Regions from separate parts of the Lactobacillus sp. WILCCON 0149 genome, predicted to be linked through region 2. Evidence: predicted binding sites of a transcription regulator. Region 2 holds the regulator's gene; the other holds the start of a gene.
What was found. The regulator NrdR, encoded in region 2, represses ribonucleotide reductase genes. The targets are predictions, from matches to a motif close to ACACNATATATNGTGT.
Positions count from the first base shown of each region.

Region 1: a site for NrdR is predicted at 2,277-2,292, ahead of nrdD (anaerobic ribonucleoside-triphosphate reductase). Genes of this name have one in related genera too.

Region 1 covers NZ_JBUBHO010000001.1:2,070,740-2,078,673, reverse strand. Annotated here, with positions in the region: gene ACYVUV_RS09695 (carboxylate--amine ligase) at 1-488, shown strand, start outside; gene ACYVUV_RS09690 (PadR family transcriptional regulator) at 653-1,186, opposite strand; gene ACYVUV_RS09685 (phenolic acid decarboxylase) at 1,235-1,771, opposite strand; gene nrdD (anaerobic ribonucleoside-triphosphate reductase) at 2,409-4,619, shown strand; gene nrdG (anaerobic ribonucleoside-triphosphate reductase activating protein) at 4,690-5,412, shown strand; gene ACYVUV_RS09670 (iron-sulfur cluster assembly protein) at 5,431-5,988, shown strand; gene ACYVUV_RS09665 (DUF438 domain-containing protein) at 5,988-7,304, shown strand; gene ACYVUV_RS09660 (MDR family MFS transporter) at 7,410-7,934, shown strand, end outside.
Region 2 covers NZ_JBUBHO010000001.1:653,388-661,321, reverse strand. Annotated here, with positions in the region: gene dnaI (primosomal protein DnaI) at 284-1,207, opposite strand; gene ACYVUV_RS03180 (DnaD domain protein) at 1,218-2,546, opposite strand; gene nrdR (transcriptional regulator NrdR) at 2,550-3,017, opposite strand; gene coaE (dephospho-CoA kinase) at 3,031-3,615, opposite strand; gene mutM (DNA-formamidopyrimidine glycosylase) at 3,624-4,445, opposite strand; gene polA (DNA polymerase I) at 4,456-7,119, opposite strand; gene ACYVUV_RS03155 (DHA2 family efflux MFS transporter permease subunit) at 7,192-7,934, opposite strand, start outside.

The DNA of each region.
Region 1 (7,934 bases), 1.4 Mb from region 2:
ATGATGAAAAGCTCTACGAGACCGTCCAGACCTTCCTAGAGAAGATCAACTATGTCGGCATGGCCAACTTCGACATCAAGTACGATGCCCGCGACGGCCAGTACAAGTTCTTTGAAATCAACCTCCGCCAGGGCCGGTCCAGCTTTTACGTGACCTTGAACGGTTACAACCTGGCCAAGTGGTACGTGGAAGACTACGCTGAAGACTCCTTGGCCGGCCAGGAGACCGTCTACGCTAACAAGCTGGAAAGCAGCCACATGCTTTGGCTGGGCGTGCCGGAGAAGATCTTCAAGGAGTACGCCGTTGACAACGAGGCCAAGCAGGCGGCCTTGAAATTGATCGATGCCGGCCAGGTAGGGACGACCGTCTTCTACGACCAGGACAGCTCCTTTAAGCGCTGGCTTTTGATGAAGTACATGTTCCACAACTACTACAAGCGCTTCAAGACCTACTTCCAGGTCAACAAGGGCCAGTACTTCGACAAATAAGAAATGATGTTACAAGAGTCTGGAGAAAAAGACTCTAACGAATAAAAATATTAGCTGTCCAGCAAGCAAAAAAGGTGAAGCTCGAAATATTACATCGAGTTTCACCTTTTTTATTTATCTAGAGCCTAGTTTTTCCCAGACTCATACCGCGATTGCTCTTTTCATTACCGATTATTCAATTTATCTTCCAACCAGACCAATTGATTTTCTTGCCGGCTGATCGCGCGAGTTAAAATCAAATAATGTCCATATTGTTGATCAATCTGTTCTTGGCTGCTGAATAATGCTTGCTGACGCTTGCGCAGATGATTAAGACTGTCGCTGACCAATTGAATCTGGTGGTCAAACAGTTTTTCTAGTCTCGGATCATTACAGTCATTGATGAAAAATATCTTTAAGGAAAATAGGTCTTTGGATACCGGCAACTTATCAACAGGTTCCATCAACCAACTATTAATAACTTCATAACCTTTAGCTGTTAAATGATAATGTATCTCTTTATCATTACCTTTCATTGAATAGCTTTCAATCCAATGATCTTGTTCCATGCGTTTTAGCTCTGGATAAACCTGACTATGTGATGATTGCCAGAATTCTCCAATGTCAAAGCGAAACTCATCCATAATCTGCTTTCCGGTACAGTCCTTATTAAGCAGAATCCCCATAATAACATAAGGGAGTATCCTTTTTTGCGGCATTTTGCAGCATCCTTTCCGATCTGATTCTGCAAAATATTATATAACAAGCTATTTAGCCAAGCGATGATAATTTTCATCAAAGAAGCTACCATTGCGGATATCGTCGGTCATACCGGCATAAGGAGCTTCGTTGATAACTTCATCATTATCTTGACCAGCATCGCCCATATAGGTAATTGTTGCAAATTCAGGAACCACCAATTTTGGATAAGTCTCATACTTTTCACGTGATTCATGCATTAAATCAATATGTTCATTTTGGAAGCAGACCGTAATCTCTGGATGTTCTTGTACCCATTTTGGAAAGAAGATCGTACCGTTAAGCTTATGTTCATTAGGAACGAAATCCAAGGCAACATCGGTTCCCGTTGGCTCGGTCCAAGCAACTTTATAAATGCCCTCAGTTAATTGATGAATATGCGCAGGCTGATCCTTAACCCAACGTCCAGCAACCATTCCGCCATGAATTCGATAATCGACCGTGTGATCATTCTTAGCGTACCACTCATATTCCCAGCCATTATCATACGTATAAATGAAATGCGTTCCTAAAAAGTCATCCAATGTTTTGAATTGCTTGTCCATGTGATTTAAATTTGCCATAATTATTTTCCACCTTTCATAAATGTTGTTATCGACATAAAACAGATTATCACTTTATGTCGTTATTGTCAAATATTGCCACTTAAAAAAGATTGCCCGCCAGTCTCAAAAAATTTGAGGATGAGGGTACTATACAAAAAAATAGTCTATACGGACTCACTGCGAAAGTCTCCCGCGGTGAGAGACTTTCGTTTGCTAATCGACTGTGTTGAAATATCTAAGACTCTGCTGGCTCAGTTGGCGAAACATAGAACAGTTGTATTCTGGAATTTCTTGATTTTCTCTAGACGTTTTTTTATCTTTTTGAAATTTTCGAAGGACTTTGGCAAAAGGACAAAAATATTTGTCCGAACAAAATATTCTTTTTTTAAAAATATACGGGCCCAAAGTCCCGTGGCAACTGAATTCTGCTCTGTCATTTAACACAAATGCGTCTTTGTATAGACCACAAGATCTGGTATTTTGTGCTATGCTTATCTCATAAACAAAACAAGATGTGGTGGTTATCCACACTTAATCCACAAGATAGTCTACTGCTTGTGGGTAACTCGCTTAACCGGCCCCAGGGGCTGGATGTAAAAAATGTAAAGTATTTTTGAGAGATAAGAGGTTGATTGTCATGTTAAAGCCAGCAGCAGAAGCCGTGAGCCTGGATTTTGCCAATGCGCCAAAGAAGTTCATCAAGCGCGACGGTGCCCCATTTAAATTTGAGCAGTTCAAGCTGGAAATGGTTCTGGACGAACTTGGCCTGGAAGACAGCGAAATCAAGGCTGCCGTTTTGAGCAAGGTTTACGCCAAGCTGGCCGCCTACACGGTTGATGCCGTACAGGTCCACGATGCTTTTAAAGCCAGCTTGAATGAGCTGGGCTACTTGAATGAAGCCAAGGAATACGAAGCCAAGCGGCAGGAAGACGAAGCTGAATGGCGGGCGGAAACTGACACCAAGCAGCGCCTGGCCAAGCTGGTCGACAAGGACCCAAGCATCGTCCACGAAAATGCCAACAAGGACTCTGACGTTTTTGCCACCCAGCGTGACCTGACTGCCGGGACTGTGGGCAAGACGGTTGGTTTGACCTTGATGCCTCAGCACATCGCCAAGGCCCACCTGCGCGGGGACATCCACTGGCACGACCTGGACTACACGCCCCTTTCACCAATGTCCAACTGCTGTCTGATCGACTTTGACTACATGCTCAACCACGGCTTCAAGATCGGCAATGCCTTCGTGGAAGTGCCGAACTCCATCCGGGTGGCCACCAGCCAGGTAGCTCAGATCATCACCAGCGTGGCTTCCAGCCAATACGGCGGCTGCTCCTTTGACCGCTGCGACGAAGTTCTGGCGCCTTTTGCCGAAAAGAACTACGAAAAGCACCTGGAAGAAGGGCGCGAATTTATCGACGACGAAGACAAGGTGCAGGCTTTTGCCAAGAAGCGGACCCAAAAGGACATCTACGACGCTATGCAGAGCCTGGAATACGAGATCAACACCATGTTCTCCAGCCAGGGGCAGACGCCTTTTACCACCTTGGGCTTCGGTCTGGGGACCAACTGGATTGAAAAGGAAATCCAAAAGGACATCCTGAAGGTCCGCATCGAAGGCCTGGGCCGGGAACACCGGACGGCCATCTTCCCGAAGCTGGTCTTCACTTTGAAGAAGGGGCTGAACCTGCACCCAGGCGACCCGAACTACGACGTTAAGGAATTGGCCCTGGAATGTGCTACCAAGCGGATGTACCCGGACGTTTTGAGCTATGACAAGATCATCGACATCACCGGCTCCTTCAAGGCCCCAATGGGCTGCCGGTCCTTCCTGCAGGGCTGGAAGGATGAAAATGGCCAGGAAGTCAACTCCGGGCGGATGAACCTGGGCGTGGTTACCTTGAACCTGCCAAGAATCGCCATGGAAAGCCAGGGCGACATGGACCGCTTCTGGGAAATCTTCAATGACCGCCTGGAACTGGGCCGGCAAGCCTGCGAATACAAGGCCAAGAAGGTTACTGAAGCTAAGCCGGTCAACGCTCCGACCCTGTACGAATACGGTGCCTTTGGCAAAGGTGTTGGCGATGACGGTGACGTCAACGACTTCTTCAAGAACGGCCGGGCCACGGTTTCCCTGGGCTACATCGGCCTTTACGAAGTCGGCACGGTCTTCTACGGGCCAAACTGGGAAAAGAACCCGGAAGCCAAGGCCTTCACTTTGGAAGTGGTCAAGAAGCTGCACGATGCCTGCGCCAAGTGGGAAAAGGAAGACCCGAACCACTACCACTACAGCGTCTACTCCACGCCAAGCGAAAGTCTGACTGACCGCTTCTGCCGCCTGGACACGGAAAAGTTCGGCAAGGTCAAGGACATCACGGACAAGGAATACTACACCAACTCCTTCCACTACGATGTCCGCAAGCACCCGACCCCATTTGAAAAGCTGGACTTTGAAAAGGACTACCCATACTACGCTGCTGGTGGCTTCATCCACTACTGCGAATACCCGAACCTGAAGCAAAACCCGGCCGCCCTGGAAGCTGTCTGGGACTGGGCCTACGACAGAGTCGGCTACCTGGGTACCAACACGCCAATCGACAAGTGCTACGAATGCGGCTTTGCCGGCGAGTTCAAGTCAACCGCCAAGGGCTTTGAATGCCCGCAATGCGGCAACCACAACCCGGAAACCTGTGACTGCGTCAAGCGGACCTGCGGCTACCTGGGCAATCCTTTGAAGCGGCCAATGGTTCACGGCCGGCACGAAGAAATCGCCCACCGGGCCAAGCACATGAGCTTGGGCATGGTCAGCGAGGAAGCCAGCCTGGAAAAGCAGAAGAACAGCCAATACTAAACGAAAAGAATTATACTAATAGGCAGGAATCTTTCCTGCCTATTTTTTATCGAGAGCAAAGGAGAAGCAGATGCCAGAGAAAGACAAGAATCAGCAAGAAGGCCCTGACGTCCGGGACAACCTGATCCGGATCAGCGTCGGCGGGGAAACGGTCTTTGTGGACGCCAACCAGTACAAGGCTAAAAATGCCGGCCAGACGGCCAAGCCCCGGAAGATGAAGCGCCAGCCCAAGAATCCCAAGCCGGGCGAATGGATCTCAGAAGACTACAGCAAGCACAAGATTGCTGACTACAAGCCCTTCAACTTCGTTGACGGGGAAGGGGTCCGCTGCTCCTTGTACGTGTCCGGCTGCCTCTTTGACTGCCCGGGCTGCTACAACCTGGCCGCCCAGAACTTCAACTACGGCCGGCCTTACACCCAGGAATTGGAAGATCAGATCATTGCAGACATCGGCCAGTCCTATGTCCAAGGGCTGACCTTGCTTGGCGGGGAACCCTTTTTGAACACCTGGGTCTGCAACCGGATCATTGACCGGGTCCGGGCTGAATACGGCCACAGCAAGGACATCTGGTCCTGGTCCGGCTATACCTGGGAGGAACTCTTAAAGGAGACGCCGGACAAGGTGGAAATGCTCAAGAAGCTGGACATCCTGGTCGACGGCCGCTTCATGGACAACTTGAAGGACCTGACCCTGCAGTTCAGAGGGTCCAGCAACCAGCGGATCATCGACGTGCAGAAGTCCCTCAAGACCCCGGACCTGCACCCGGTCATCTGGGACAAGCTGCAGAGATAGTTTTTTAGCGAGGAAAAAATGGACGAAGAAAAACGCGCTTTGGTTAACCAGGTTATCGGCCAGCTGCAGACCGTCATCGATCCGGAGCTCCTGGTCAATGTGGTCGACCTGGGCCTTATCTACGGAGTCGACATCGATGATGAGGGCAACTGCCTGGTGACCATGACCTTGACGACGGCCGGCTGCCCCTTAAACGACTACCTCAACCGGGAAATCCGCCAGGCCGTAGGCCAGCTGGACGCCATCAAGCAGGTGGACATCAAGCTGGTCTGGTACCCGGTCTGGACCCCGGACCGCTTAAGCGAGCAAGCGAAAAAGCAGCTGGGCATCAAGGAAGAGCCGGCTCCGGCGGCTAAGGAGATCAACCTCCACCAGCCGATCAAGACTTTCGCTGACCAGTATCCGGAATTTATTGAGGACATGGCTGAGATTGGCTTCAACCGGATCAAGATTCCAGGCATGCTGGACACGGTGGGCCGGCTGATGACCCTGCCAATGGGTTGCCGGGCCATGGGCTTTGACTTGGAAGAGGTCAAGGAGAAGCTGCGCTTGAAGGGATACGAGGTGACTGAGTAATGACCATGTCTTTAAAAGAGCGGCAGGAGAAGCTGCTGGAGATCTTGCGCCTTTTGCAGGAAAAAGGGGACTTTGACCAGGCCAAGGCTATGTTCAATGAAGCTTTTTCCTCAGTCTCGGTCAAGGAAATCACGGAAGCTGAGCGGGCCTTGATCGCCGGCGGCCTCAACCCCCAGGAAATCCAGAACTTGTGCACGGTTCACGCGGAAGTCTTCCGGGGGTCGATCGGCGAGCAGGAAGTGGGGGATGCCTTTGCCCGGCCCGGCCACCCGGTCCAGACCTTGAAGCAGGAGAATGTCGTTTTGACCTCTTTGGTCAACGATGCCCTTTTGCCGGATCTGGCCAAGTATGAAGAGAAGGAAGAGCCGGAACTTTTGGCAAAAATCAAGCAGGAGCTGGCTGACCTGGCCCAAGTGGACAAGCACTACACCAGAAAAGAAATCTCCATGTTTCCCTTGATGACCAAGTACGGCATTACCGCCCCGCCCCAGGTCATGTGGGGGGTAGACGACGACATCCGGGGCTGGATCAAGGAGGCCCGGCAGGCGGCGGAAGCAGGTGATCCAAAATTTTTGGCCAAAAAGGTCAAACAGGCGGCTAAGGAAGTCACCGAAATGATCTTTAAGGAAGAGGCAATCATGCTGCCGCTCTTGACAGAAGTGGCGACGCCGGCCGATTGGCTCAGAGTCAAGGAAGACGAGGTCCGGGTAGGCTACTGCCTAATCCCTGATCCGCCAGCCTGGCGGCCGTCGGCTGCTGAACTTGCTGAGAAAAAGGAAGCTGACCCGGCAGCGATCGCCAAATGGAACGACCAGATCGGGGCTTTTGCCGGCCAGCTGGGCGGCAATGAAGCCGAAAACTACCAAAAGATGGTTGAGGTCAGCCGGCCGGAAGAAAAAGACCGGCCGGCCTTGACTGACTCTTTCATTGAGTTCGCGGAAGGCGGCCTCAGCTATGAGCAGCTTTCTGCCGTCCTGGATCTTTTGCCCCTGGACCTGGTCTTTGTGGACAAGGACGATGTCATCCGCTACTTTGGCGGCAGCTGCGGCTTTTATCCCCACTCTAAAAATGACCTGGGGATGAACCTTTTTAGCATTCACATGCCAAAAAGCGTGCCTAAGGTCAAGGCCATCGTGGACGACCTCAGAAGCGGGAGAAAAGACAAGCATGCCTTCTGGTTTGAAGTCCGGGGCCGCTTTGTCTACATCCAATACTTGGCGGTCAGAAATAAGGCCGGGGAGTATCTGGGCGTTTTGGAAGTCCTGCAGGATATTACCGACCTGCGCGCCTTGCAAGGAAAGAAGAAAGAGTTGTAGAATTGTAATAAAGAGAGAAGCCATGACTTGCTGAGTCGTGGTTTTCTTATTGCCTGGAGAATTTTTACTGTTATTTTTTGCTGAATGTAGGGAGGTAATGGAAAAATGAAAACTAAACACGGACAGAGCCAGTTGCCGGAAATCGCGCTGCCCTGGCTGGTCGTGGCCGAACTGGCTACTTGGATCGGGGCCAGCTTCATTTGGCCACTGACTTCCGTTTACTTGAACAAGCGGCTGGGGATCAGCCTGTCGGTAATCGGGATCGTCCTCTTCTGCAACTGCGCGGCCAACATGTTGGGGTCAACCATCAGCGGCCGGCTCTTTGACCGCCTTAACCCTTATCCTTTGATCACGGGCGGGATGCTGCTGGATGCTTTGGTTCTTTTAGCCATGGCCTTCTTCCACGGCTGGCCGATCTACTGGTTCTGGCTGATCTGTACGGGCTTTTTAGGGGGCTGGAACGGGGCCCTGGTCAATTCCATCGCCACCAGCCTGCGCAAGTATCCTGGCCGCTATGTCTTCAACATTCTTTACTTCTCCCAGAACCTTGGGGTGGTTATCGGGACCTTGATCGTCGGCTACCTCTATGACTATTCAATTGAGCTGCTCTTTATCATTGCCAGCTGCCTG
Region 2 (7,934 bases):
AAAACAAAAAAGTCCCGAGCACAAATACATGCTCGGGACGATTAATCATCGTGGTTCCACCCAAAATTCAGGCCTAAAGCGGCCTCTCTTATTGGACTGATAACGGCGTCCAACCTTGTCATTTATCTTTTGGGGTCATAGAAGGTGGGGTTCCTCCCAAATGGGGGCTTTCAGAACGGGGCCCCTCTCTCTGAAGCGGGAGGAATCATGTCTTCTATTTACTTTTCGATTATACCCCCTTGCCCAAATAAGACAAGGCTTTTTTGCCACTTTTTTCAAAAAATTACTGCAGGCGGCGGTTGTTCCCAGAAACAACCACTTCTTTAGCCAAATAGCGTACTCTTTGCATCAGCCGGGCCGCCTTGACCGGGTCATCTGCATTCTTGGTCGCGCTAAAGTGGCTCTCAAGCGTATCCATGTCAAAGTTGGAGCTGAAGAAGGTCGGCAGGTCATTGTCCATCCGGGCCTGGAGAATCACGCCCAAAACGTCATCTCTTGACCAGGGACTGAGGGTCTCTGCGCCAATGTCGTCCAAAATCAAGACATCGCAAGCCGCCAGGCGCTGAATTTCAGCCTGCAGGCTGTTGTCGCCAAAGTGGCTGGACAGGCCCGCGATAAAGGTCGGCATGTGCAAAAAGATCACCTTAGCCCCCATTTCCGCTACCCGGTTGGCCAGGCCCGCTAAAATGTAGGTCTTCCCGACCCCAAAGTCCCCGCTTAAATAGAGACCCTTGGCGTGGGGATTGCTCTGGTAAGCCTGCAAAAAGGCCCCTACTTCAAACAAGGCCTGCTTGCGCTCAACTGCCACGTCCAAGTCTTCTAACTTGACCCGGCGCAATTTCTCCGGCAAGTCAATCAGCTCAATCCGCCGCTTGGCCGCTTCTTCTTTGTCCCGGCGCTGCTTAGCCTGGCTGGCCTGGTAGCGGATCCCGATCAAGGGCCCCTCCATGAAAAGCTCAGGCAAATAACCGCTGATCACCTTGTCGTGGCCGTCTTTTTGCTGGCAGTATTCATAGAGGCTGGCAAAGCTGGCGTCCACGCTCTCCTTGGTCAGCTGGTCCTGGTGGGCAGTAAGAAAAGCCCGGACGTCAGGGTCAGCGAAAACCTGCTTTTTCATCTTTTCAAATGATTCCGCCGAAAAATCCTGCCCGTTCTTGGCTGCCGCGGCCTTAGCAGCTTCACTCAACATGTCGCCAATTGCTCTCATCTAATCACCCTTACTTGTCTTTCTTGTCCGGCCCCTGCAGCATCTTCCGCAAGTCTTCATCTGAAATATTGACCGGCTGGACAAACTGCTTCTTGTTCCAGTCAGTCCCCTTTTCAAGCCGCCGGTTGCCCGCTGAGTAGTTCTTCTTTTGCCCTGCCTGGGCCTGCTTCTTTCCATCGCGCAGATGCTTGATGGCGGCTTCCGGGGTCGTGATTCCCTTTTGCAGCCAGTCGTTGGCGATCCTGTTGGCCAAATCCTGGGTCAAAACTGGCTGGTAGTTGAGGCAGGTGTAGACCAGAACATTGATCAAGCCATGGTTCAAGTGAATCTGTCTGTCCAGGTTGTTGACGATCTGCCGCTCTCTGGCCGTGGTAAAGCCGCCCTTCTCCAGCTTCATGTCATCCAAAAAATTAATCGGCGTCTTAGAGGTAACCAGGTCTAAAAGCTCCTGATCCTGCTGGTCCACGCTTGGCCGGTCCTGCTTTTCTTCCTGGCGCTTGATTACCTGCTTGCGGCGGTGGTCAGCCTTGTAGTTGTAGTTGAGGCTCTTTCTGATTGCCGCGGCATCCAGCTGGTAGCTGCCATGCAGGGTCGGCAGGGTTTCGTTGATAAACTCTTCCTCGCTTAAGCCGTAAAGCTCCATGATGGACCGGATTTCGTCTTTTTGCCGGTCGATCTCTCTTTCCGGGATCTGGTAAGTCGCGAAGCGGTCTTTCAAGTACTGCCAGTCGATCTGCTTTAAATTGACCTGGGCATCTTCAGTCTTTTGGCTGGCATTTTCCTCAGCTGCCTTTTGGACATCTTCTGAAGGATTGATGGCCTCATTTTCCGGCAGGCGGAAGACTTCAAAAAATGAAGCGGAAACTTCTTCTAGATTGTCCAGCTGCCGCTCCTTGACCTGGGCCTGCTTGGCAAATTCCCGGGAAAGCTGGCTGAAGCGGACACCGCCAACTTTTTCCTTTAAGAGGCTGGCTAACAGCGAAGTGTTGAAAAATTCACTGGCATCCGGCACGGCACGCAGCTTAAAAGCCAAAATATCCCCCAAGCGGAGATTGTGGCTAACATAGGTCTTCAAGAGCCCCACGGCTTCCAGTTTATGCAGGGCCTGCCAGAGCTGGCGGAGGCTGCAGTCCAGGTCTTCTTGCAGGCTGTACAGGGCACTTGAAGCAGACAAAGACCGGTAAGGATCAAAGTCCTGGACCAAGGTCTGGTAAAGGGCAACCCCTAAAGCCCCGATCAAGGGCTGGTAGAGCTTGATCAAGACCTGCACCTGGCCGGATTGGCCTGGCAGCTCATTTAAAACGACGTAGCGAAGACGCGGATTGGAATTCTCGTACATGGACTACTTGGCCTTGCTGTGCCGGTCCATCATGTCCTCCATGGTCTTCATGAAGCTGGACATATCAGTGAACTGGCGGTAGATGGAGGCAAAGCGGATGTAGGCCACGTCGTCGATGTCGGCTAATTGGTCCATGACTAATTCCCCGATTTCCTTGGAGTAGATCTCGCTGACTCCTTTAGCCCGGATCCGGTTTTCAACATTGTCGACCAGCTTGTTGAGCTGCTCGCTGGTTACCGGCCGCTTCTGGCAGGCAGCCGCCACCCCGTTCAGGATCTTTTCCCGGCTGAAAGCCTCTCTGGTGCCGTCGTTCTTGATCACCAAAAGTGGTGACTGTTCCACCCGTTCAAAAGTCGTAAAGCGGTAGCCGCAGTTTTCGCATTCTCGCCGCCGGCGGATGGTCCGCCCTTCGTCAGTCGGCCGGGAATCAATAACCCGGGAGGCGTTTTGATGGCAATTTGGACAAAGCATAGTGAAGCTCCTTTCACGCGATAGTTTTCAGCAGATTGCTCAATTTCTCTCTTAGTTCTTCTATTGTACCAGTATTTTCAAGCACATAGCTAGCCAACAGGCGTTTTTCCGCCAATGGCAGCTGGGCATTCATCCGCCTTTTGGCTTCTGCTTGGCTTAAATCGTCCCGCGCCATCAAACGCTCTAGTTCTACTTCTTCCGGCGCCGCGATCAAGAGAACCGCGTCAAAGTAATCCTGCCAGCCAGCTTCAAAGAGCAGGGGCACGTCGATGACGCAGACAGATGCCTGACTGTTCTTCATCCGCTTTTGAACTTCTTTTAAGACCTCGCCCTGGGTAATTTCCGACAATCTTTTCAAAGCCTCAGGATTGGCAAAGACATACTGGCCCAGCTTCTTCCGGTTTAAAGTCTTATCTTCATTGAAGAAGTCCGGCCCAAATTCTTCTAAGATCTTTTGCCAGGAGACCTGGCCAACTTCGGCCTGCTGGTGGGCAATGGCGTCGCTGTCGATAACCTGGCAGCCCATATCTTTTAATATCCGGCTGGCGGTCGACTTGCCTGTGGCAATCCCGCCGGTCAGTCCCAGATAAAAAGTCATCTGCTCCTTTACCTCTTTTGACAATGCAGGCAGTAGGTGGTTCCCCGCCCGCTTATCTTGATCTTGACAAAGTTTTCACCGCAGCGCGGGCATGGCTGCCCTTCCTTGCCGTAGACCTTGAGCCTTTCTTGATAGTGGCCGGCTTCTCCGTCAGCGTTTAAGAAGCTGTGGACGGTCGTGCCGCCGTATTTAGTAGCTTCTTCGATGGTTTCATTGATGGCTGTATAGAGCCGCTTGACCTGGTCCTCAGTTAATTCGTTGGCTGGGATCAAAGGATTGATCTGGCTTTGCCAGAGGACTTCATCAACATAAATGTTGCCCAGGCCTGCCACCAGGGTCTGGCCCATGAGCAGGGTCTTGATTCCCTGGCTCCTCTTCTTCAAGCCTTTTGCAAAATAGTCCAGGGTAAATTCTGGCGTATTTGCTTCAAGGCCTAAATTCTTCAAGCCCGTAATCTGGAATTCAGTTCCAGTTTCCACCAGCTGCATGCGGCCAAATTTGCGGACATCCGCGTAGCGGAGAGCACTTCCGTCAGTAAAGGCAAACTGCATGTGCTCATGCTTGTCTACTGGTGCATCCCAGGTCGTTAAGTGGTACTTGCCTTCCATCCGCAAATGGGAAACGACAGTCAAGTCGCCTAAACGGAAGAGCAGGAATTTGGCATAGCGGTCAACAGCCGTAAAGGTCTTGCCCTTTAACTCCTTTTTAAAAGCTTCCGGGTCGCCGGTGATGACCTTGTCATACCAAATATCGACATGGTCGATCGTCTTGCCCACGACCAAGGGCCGCAGGGTCCGGCGGACCGTTTCAACTTCAGGCATTTCTGGCATTTTTTACCTCCTACTTTGCTTCATACCAGTCATGGCCCCAGCCGGCGTCAGCGACCAAAGGCACGTCCAACTTAACGGCTGACTGCATGACTAACGGGACAATCTTCTGGATCGTTTCTAATTCATCCGCTGGCACGTCAAAAATCAATTCGTCGTGGACCTGGACAACCATCTTGGTTTTTAACCCTAGTTCATCCAGCTTCTTTTGCATGTTGATCATGGCAATCTTCATGATGTCGGCAGCTGACCCTTGGATTGGGGAGTTGATGGCTGTTCTTTCCGCGAAAGAGCGGACATTGAAGTTCTTGGCGTGGATATCTGGCAGATAGCGGCGGCGGTGCATGATGGTTTCCGCGTAGCCCTTTTCTCTGGCGTCTTTAACGGCCCGGTCCATGTAGGCCTGGATGCCTGGGTACTGGTCAAAGTATTCGTCGATGAATTCCTTGGCCTGCTTGCGGGAGATGTCCAGGTTCTTGGAAAGGCCGTAGTCAGAGATCCCGTAGACGATCCCGAAGTTGACAGCCTTGGCCCGCCGTCTTTGGAGCGGCGTTACTTCGTCAACGCTCTTTAAGTGGAAGATCTTCATGGCCGTGTGGGCGTGAATGTCGTAGCCGGTCTTGAAGGCTTCCTGCATGTTCGGGTCTTCTGAAACATGGGCCAGGACCCGGAGCTCGATTTGGGAATAGTCGCAGGAATAGATATAGCCATCCGGACTTGATGGGACAAAGGCCTTTCTGATCTGCTTGCCTTCTTCCGTTCTGGTTGGGATGTTTTGCAGGTTAGGGTCAACTGAAGACAGGCGGCCAGTTGCCGTCAGAGTCTGCAGGTAGCGGGTGTGGATGCGGCCGTCACGCTCATCGATGACGTCTAAGAGGCCCTTGACGTAGGTAGACTGGATCTTAGAAATCTGCCGGTATTCCAGGATGTCGCTGACGACTGGGCTTTGTTCTTTTAATTGGTTCAAGACTTCAACTGAAGTGGAGTAGCCGGTCTTGGTCTTCTTGATGACTGGCAGGCCCAGTTTTTCGAAAAGGATGACGCCCAGCTGCTTTGGTGAATTCAAGTTGAATTCTTCCCCGGCTTCCTTGTAGATTTTTTCTTCCAGGTCCTTTAAACGGACAGCAAAGTCGTTTTCCAGTTCCTTTAAGCGAGAAGGCTGGACCTTGATCCCGTTCATTTCCATCTTGGCCAAAACGCGAGCCGTTGGCAATTCGATCGAGTCGTAGAGGTCGTCTTGCTCGTGCTCTTTCAGCTTGCTTAAAAGACTGTCCTTTAAAGCCGCGATAGCCGCGGTCTTGCCGGCCAGGTGGTTGAAAAAGACTGAATCATCTGCTGGAATCGTAGCATTCTTCCCCTTCCCGTAGACTTCCAGGTCGGTCTTTAAATCATAGTAGTCGTAGCCTTGGACCAGTTCACCCAGGTCGTTGGAATTTTTCTCATTGTCAACCAGGTAAGAAGCTAAAAGCAGGTCAAAGGTCAAAGATTCAGCCTTGATCCCCAGCCGGTAGAGGCCGTAAGTGGTCCGCTTCAAGTCAAAGACATTCTTTTGGACGGCAGGATCTTCCAGCATTTCCTTCAAGGGGCTTTCCTGCAACAAGGTAACTTCCCGGCTGACGAAAGTTTCCTCGCCAATTCTCAAGGCAAAGCCGGCGAAGTCGGCCAGGTGGTAGTTGTCGCCAAACATGGCCAGGTAGAAAGTGACTTCAGCAGCCTTTGGCAGCTGGTCTAAATTGTCAGCAGTGAGAACGATGTAGTCCTGCTTTTTGACTTCCGTCTTGCTTTCAGTCAATTCCCCTTTTTGGGCTAAGTCAGCCAAAAAGCGACGGAAGTTCATCTTTTCATAGAAGCGGCGGAGGTCGTCGATATTGCTGCCTTGATATTCAAGATCAGCAAGGGTCACTTCTACTGGACTGTCGCAGTTGATGGTGGCTAATTTTTTACCCAAAAGGGCATTGTCCTTGCCGGCGATCAGGTTTTCCTTCAACTTGGACTTCTTCATTTCGTCAACGTGGTCATACAGATTTTCCACGCTGCCGTATTCTTGGATAAGCTTAGAAGCAGTCTTCGGGCCAACCTTGGCCACGCCTGGGTAGTTGTCAGACGGGTCACCCATCAAAGCCTTCATATCGATGAATTCGGTCGGCGTCACCCCATTGACTTCTTTCATATGGTCTGGGGTAAAAGCTTCCAGCTTGGTTACCCCGGACTTGGTCACGTAGACGGTCACGTGGTCGCTTGCCAATTGGGTCAAGTCCTTGTCTCCGGAAACAACGGCCACTTCATAGCCGGCTTCGGCCCCTTTTTTAGCCATGGTACCAATAATGTCGTCGGCTTCGTAGTTGACCAGTTCGTAGCTCTTGATCCCCATGTCCTTGAGCATCTCGCGCAGGTAAGGCAGCTGCTCAGAAAGTTCTGCCGGGGTCTTGTCCCGGCCGCCCTTATAGTCTTTGTACATGGCGGTTCTGAAGGTGGTCTTACCAGCGTCAAAGGCCACCAGAATATGGCTTGGATCTTCCTGCTTCAAGACCACGTCCAGCATGTTTTTAAAGGCATAAAGGGCGTTGGTGTGGAGGCCTTCTGGATTTTTAAACTTGTCTAATTGCTGGTACATGGCGAAAAAGGCCCGGAAGGCCACGGAATTGCCATCGATTAAAAGTAACTTCTTCTTGTTCATTGTCATTCCTTGCAAAATAAAAACTGTCAAAATACCTATCTAGTATTTTAACAGTTTTTGCTAGTTCGTTAATTATTTAGACCCGCCTTCTGTTTTCACGTTCTTGTAGAACATGAGCCAAAGGAAGATCACGATCGCAGCCAGGAAAATAAAGGCGTGCTGGGTGCCGATTGCCGTCGGGAGAGCGCCTTTTGACCCGTACTGGGATTGGCTTAAGGCCACGATGGCTGAAGTCAAAGAAGTCCCGATAGCGCCGGCAAATTGCTGGATGGTGTTCAAGAAGGCATTACCCTGGGCTGACTGGCTCGGCTTCAAGCTGGCCAGGCCGTTAGTCATGATTGAGCCGACGGTCATGCCCATCCCGGCCATATAGATGATGTAGACCAGGGAGATTACAAGATTGGACATGTGCTGGGACAAGCAGGCAAAAGCAATTAGTTCAACTGCCATCATGCTGACACCAGTCATCATTGGCATTCTGGCCCCTTTAGCGTCGTAGAGACGGCCGCCGACCACGCTCATGGCCGCTCCGATGATGCCAGCTGGCATGGTGACCAGGCCGGCCAGAGTTGCCGTTCCCCCATTGACCAGCTGGACATAGTTGGGCAAAAGAAAGGCATTGCCCAGAGAACAGAGCTGCATTAAGAGGAAGCCCAGCAAGTGCACGCTGAAGGACTTGTTCTTGAGGATTTCAAAGTGCAGGATTGGCTGATCCAATTTTTTCGACCGGCCCAGCAAAAAGCCCAAAGAGCAGAGACCGATAAAGATTGGGAACAGGTTGGTCAGCAATTTGCCAGAGGAAAGGTTGCTGAAGC